2 linked regions of the Simiduia agarivorans SA1 = DSM 21679 genome follow. The protein of the gene in region 2 interacts with the protein of the main gene of each other region in a pairwise test. Links are inferred from orthologs where the notes say so. Each region holds a gene or a part of one and is shown on either strand. Other genes may lie near its edges.

Region 1 (2,817 bases), 620 kb from region 2 along the record:
CAGGACTTCATGGAAGTGGAAACGCCCATGCTGCACGTGATTCCCGGCGGTGCCTCGGCGCGCCCGTTTGTGACCCATCACAATGCGTTGGATGTGGATATGTTCCTGCGCATTGCGCCTGAACTGTATCTGAAGCGTCTGGTGGTTGGCGGGTTTGAGCGGGTGTACGAAATTAACCGCAATTTCCGCAACGAAGGTTTGTCTACCCGGCACAACCCGGAATTCACCATGCTGGAGTTCTACCAGGCTTACGCGGATTACAAAGACCTGATGGACCTCACCGAAGATATGCTGCGCAAGCTGGCCATTGAAGTGTTGGGTTCAACTGCGTTTGAGTATCAGGGCACGGCGTTTGATTTTGCCCAGCCGTTCGACCGTATTTCCGTGGTTGACGCCATTCTGAAATACAATGCCGGCATTGAACGCGCGCAGCTCGAAGATATGGAGCAGGCAACCGCTATCGCCAATAAACTGGGTATCGACGTTAAGCCAACCTGGGGATTGGGTAAGGTACAGATCGAAATCTTTGAAGAAACCGCTGAGCACAAACTGATCCAGCCGACGTTCATCACTGAGTACCCCGCCGAAGTGTCGCCGCTGGCGCGTCGCAACGACGACAATCCGTTTGTCACCGATCGGTTTGAATTTTTCGTGGGCGGCCGTGAAATCGCCAATGGCTTCTCGGAGTTAAACGACGCTGAGGATCAGGCCGATCGTTTCATGCAGCAGGTGCAGGAAAAGGATGCGGGCGATGATGAGGCCATGCATTACGATGCCGACTATGTGCGTGCGCTGGAGTATGGCTTGCCACCGACAGCGGGCGAGGGCATTGGCATCGACCGCCTGGTGATGCTGCTGACAAACTCGCCCTCGATTCGTGACGTGTTGCTGTTTCCGCACATGCGACCCGAGTAACAAAAAGGCCGCTCTGCGGCCTTTTTTGTTTGACGCTAACTAAAGAGGTTAACGTTTTGGCCACCATTGTCGAACAACTGGATGCCGGCTGGCGCGCTGTTTTTGAGCAGGAGCTGGCCAAACCTTACATGCAATCGCTGAGGGACTTTCTTAAAACCCGTAAGCGGTCGGGTGCTGAGATCTATCCGCCGGATGCGCTGTGGTTTAATGCGTTTCTGACAACACCGCTGGCAGACGTAAAGGTCGTGATTGTCGGGCAGGACCCTTACCATGGCCCCGGCCAGGCCCATGGCCTCAGCTTCAGTGTGCCGGTGGGTCAGGCCTTGCCGCCCAGTCTGAAAAACATCTACAAAGAACTCTATGCAGCGCCGGCGGAATACCCCGATGGCGACCTGAGCCATTGGGCCAGACAAGGTGTATTGCTGTTGAATGCATCGCTCACGGTAGAGCAGGGGCAGGCTGCCAGTCATGCCGGCAAAGGCTGGGAGCAGTTCACTGCCGCTTGTCTGCAGGCGGTCAATCGGCAGTGTGAGCATGTGGTGTTTCTGGCCTGGGGGCGATTTGCTCACAAGGTGTGCGAATCGATAGATGCCAAACGTCATCGGGTGATTAAAACGTCACACCCGAGCCCCTTGGGTGCAACCAAGGCGGGTCGTGATTTTGTCGCGTTTTTGGGCTCGGATTGCTTTGGCGAAGCCAACCGTCAGCTGAGCCAGTGGGGCAAGCCAACCGTGGCGTGGCGGCGGTAATTTATTGCAGCATGGCCATGGCGGCTTCCATTTCGGCACTCAGATCGTCTGCTTCGGCGCTTTCCATGTCGGAGTCCAGCCCGAGGCGGGCAAAGGCTTTGACAGTGCCATAATCGACCTGTGCCAATGCGTGTGAACTGCCCATATAGCTTTGCAGCATGGCCACTGTTACCAGATCGGCATAGTCAGCTTCCGGTGCTTCACGGGCAAAATTCATGTGTTGGCTGGGCACTTTCTGAATCGCTTCGGGGAAGCCCCAGTGGGCGAGGATTCTATCGCCCAATGTGCCCTGTAATTGTTCTACCACTGTATCCAGCGTAAAACTGTCTTTCAGCAGCGAAGGGTGCTCTTCTGCGTAGGTCAGAATGGGCAGAACGCCGATTTTGTGCGTCAGGCCAGCCAGGGTCGCCTGATCGGGCCGTAACCGGGTGCGGTGCTTACACAGCACGTGGCAGATGCCAGCGATTTCACTCGAGCGGGTCCACACTTCTCTCAGGCGCCGGTCTATCAGATCGCTGGTGGCCTGGAACATCTGCGACATGGCGAGGCCCGTGGCAATATTGCAGGTGTACTCGATACCCAATCTCGCCAGTGCCATTTTCAGGTCAGTGATTTCTTTTGAGCCTCTGAGCAGTGGGCTGTTTGCCACTTTAATCAGGCGGGCGGTAAGTGCTGCGTCGGAGCCTATGACTTTGCCCAGCTGGTCGATCGAGGCGTCTGGGTCCTCGGCGACCTCCCGTACGCGCAAGGCGACCTCTGGCAGCGTTGGTAGCACCAGTTGATCTTTCTCGAGTGCGGTGATGATGTCTTGGCTGACTTTCTCGACCAGCTGGCTCATGCAGGCGTCCTTGTTAAATCTGACTATGACTCATTGTTTATAGCATAGGGAGGCTGAATGGGCCTGAGTATTTTATCGCCTGCTTGAAGTATGGTGTCTTCAGTGAGGGCGTCCGTGCGGACCTCCGCAAAGGCAAGCCATTGATTGGCCTCCGCCCGGTGTTGCTTGATGATCTTGCCTGAGGGGATTCCCTGTGTATCGGTAAGTACATCGGTTTCAGGCTGGCTTTCGCCAGATAGCAGCACGCACCGGGTTTTCAGCTTGGCCTTGTACTCCATGCGGGCAATGATTTCCTGACCGATGTAGCAGCCTTTT
Region 2 (2,869 bases):
CGCCGCGCAGCACATCGAACTCTTCAATGTCGTGCAGGAACATATTCATTCGTGCAATCGCCGAAGTGAGCAGGTTCACTTCTTGCCCATAGAGATGCACTGATCTCCATTCTTTGCCCTGAGAGCGTAAATCCATTACCGCATTTAGCAACATGCCACCGGTGCCGCAGGTGGGGTCATAAGCGGTTTCACCGGGCTTTAAGCCCATAATGCGCGTCATCAGATGCACGACTGTACGGTTGGTATAAAACTCAGCAGCAGTATGGCCGGAGTCGTCGGCAAATTTTTTGATTAGGTATTCGTAAGCCTCTCCCAGATCATCCTGAGCGACCGATTTAATCCCTAGCGGAATTTTACTGAAGTGCTCAATCAGATCAGATAGCAGGTGATCAGGTAAACGTTCTTTGTTGGTCCACTGGGCATCACCAAACACGCCATGTAAGCGCGGGTTGTTGGCTTCAATTAAACGCAGTGCGTTTTGAATGGCCTCACCAATGTTTTTGCTGGTGTGGCGCACCTTCTCCCAACGGGCTTCTTTTGGGATGTCAAAACGGTGAAACATGGGCATGGCTGCGTATTCGGCATCGCCTTCATGGATCTCCAATGCTTCGGTGTATTCTTCCAAATACACATCCGACAGGCGCTTATAAAACAGCAGCGGGAAGATGTACTGCTTGTAGTCTGAGGCGTCGATTTGGCCGCGCAAAAACTCGGCTGCACCCCAGAGGAGGTTTTCTAAGTCTGCTTTTTTCATATTTCAAAACCCTCTTTGATCAGCAGGGCTTCCAATTCGTTTTCGGCTTGTTCCAAAGCGGTGAGCTTTTGCTGAAAATCCCTTAATGCGTCTTCTACCGAGATAGTTTCTTCTTCCAGTGGCTTTTGCACATAGCGCGCAATGTTCAGGTTAAAGTCGTTTTCTTCGATTTCACTGATCGGCACCCAGCGAGCAACGCCTTCAATTTTGGCTGCTTTAGGGCCCTGTTTAACCTGGCTTTGGTAGATGCCATAGATTTCATCTGCCTGATCATTGGTCAGGGTGTTTTGTGCGCGGCCTTTGGTGAAGATTTCTTCGGCGTTGATGATTAACACATGATCTTTATGGAGCTTCGGACGTGACTTTCGTAGCACGAGAATGCTGGCTGGAATGCCGGTACCATAAAAGAGGTTTGATGCTACACCGATAATGGCTTCGATGCGGTTTTCCTGCAGAAGCTTGGTACGGATTGCGCCTTCAGCACCACCACGGAACAGCACGCCATGAGGCAAGACCACAGCCATTCGGCCGCTATCGTTAAGCGACGCGAACATGTGTTGCACCCAGGCAAAATCGCCGTTGGTTTTGGGTGCCAAACCATACTGTTTGCGACCATAAGGATCTGCCGACCAGAGATCATAGCCCCATTCTTTAAGGCTGAACGGCGGGTTGGCGATCACACAATCAAAGGTTTCAAGGCGATCACTGACCAGAAACTTAGGGTCACGCAGTGTGTCGCCACGCACAATGTCAAAGTCTTCCTGCCCATGGAGAAACAGGTTCATGCGGGCAATGGCCTCGGTGGTTAGGTTCTTCTCCTGGCCTTTGATTTTTAGCAAGCGCGGATCACCGCCGTTTTCTTTAACGTGGTGGATGGTTTCCAGTAGCATGCCGCCGGTACCGCATGCCGGGTCGTAAACGCTTTCACCCGCTTTAGGATCAAGAATGTTCACCATTAGGCGAACGATGGTGCGCGGGGTATAGAATTCCCCAGCCTTTTTGTTGGCCTTATCAGCAAAGCGTTTAATCAGGTATTCGTATGCGCGCCCCATGTCGTCGTCACGCACGCTGGCGACACCGAGGTTTACTTTGTTGAAATGATTGAGCAGTGTGCTCAATAGTTCATCTGACAAGCGATCTTTATTGGTCCAGCTGGCATCGCCAAATATGCCGTGTAGCTTTGGGTTTGCTAATTCGATGCCTCGGAACGCATCTTTTAACGCTTGACCGACATCTTTGGTGCGGTTGAATACATGACTCCAGTGGCAGTTTTCAGGAATCTGAATCCGGTGAAACATGTCGCCCTTGGCAAGCTCTTCATCACCCACCTGCGCCAAGGCCTGCTCAAATTCCTCGTCATATACATCGCATATCCGTTTAAAAAACAGGATCGGGAAGATGTAGGTTTTATAGTCAGAGGCGTCTATGGGGCCTGTAATGATATGGGCGGCGTGCCATAGATGGGCTTCTAGGTCTTTTAGGTTTATTAATGTCATGCGTAATTTGTCTCTGATACCGATTGGGCTTAGGCTTGATGCTTGTCTAAGCCCATGATTTTGCTGGCCAATCTTATCACTTGACTGGGGCGATCGGTGCTTTCTGCTTAACTCGTGACACTGGTCAAATAACGATCAGCTCACTAATCAATCCCAATACTTCGCCTTTTCCGCCACCACCCACCGCACACCCCCACGCGGATCAACCCCCTCCTCCGCATACCGCGGAATCACATGCACATGCAGGTGCATGACCGTTTGGCCGGCGGCGGGGCCGTCGTTGATGCCGAGGTTGTAGCCGGCGGGTTGGTATTGGGCGTCTAATTCGGTTTTGGCTTCATCCACCAGCGCGAGCATGGCGTGGCGTTCTTCTTCGGTGGCATCGAAAAAGGACGCGATGTGGCGTTTGGGGATGATGAGGCTGTGGCCTTGGGTTACCGGGTAGCCGTCGTCCATTAAAAAGGCGTGTTTATTTTGTGCGCGGATGCGGGTGGGCGCTTCTGCTTGCAGGGTGCAGAAGGGGCAGGTGTTTGAAGCTGGTGTTGTGTTGTGGGTTGGGGTCATGCGTTGTCCTTTAATACCTTCCTGCACTTCCGCGCCCAAGTTCCGTGGGCTTTGG

What was found. The genes of interacting proteins can lie anywhere in the genome.
Region 1: the proteins of M5M_RS06115 (region 2) and ung interact in binary tests that used the Escherichia coli proteins (3 or more experiments, as listed by UniProt). The link is inferred for Simiduia agarivorans SA1 = DSM 21679 from one-to-one orthologs.

What each region holds. Positions count from the first base shown.
Region 1 is NC_018868.3:746,900-749,716, reverse strand. It holds ung (uracil-DNA glycosylase), read left to right. Parts: upstream 1-971; coding sequence 972-1,664; downstream 1,665-2,817. Other genes in the region: ygfZ (CAF17-like 4Fe-4S cluster assembly/insertion protein YgfZ), read right to left, coding at 2,526-2,817; M5M_RS03360 (HDOD domain-containing protein), read right to left, coding at 1,666-2,502; lysS (lysine--tRNA ligase), read left to right, coding at 1-915. UniProt on the Escherichia coli protein: Excises uracil residues from the DNA which can arise as a result of misincorporation of dUMP residues by DNA polymerase or due to deamination of cytosine.
Region 2 is NC_018868.3:1,368,199-1,371,067, forward strand. It holds M5M_RS06115 (type I restriction-modification system subunit M), read right to left. Parts: upstream 2,251-2,869; coding sequence 751-2,250; downstream 1-750. Other genes in the region: M5M_RS06110 (type I restriction-modification system subunit M), read right to left, coding at 1-754; M5M_RS06120 (HIT family protein), read right to left, coding at 2,398-2,814. UniProt on the Escherichia coli protein: The subtype gamma methyltransferase (M) subunit of a type I restriction enzyme. The M and S subunits together form a methyltransferase (MTase) that methylates A-2 on the top and A-3 on the bottom strand of the sequence 5'-AACN(6)GTGC-3'.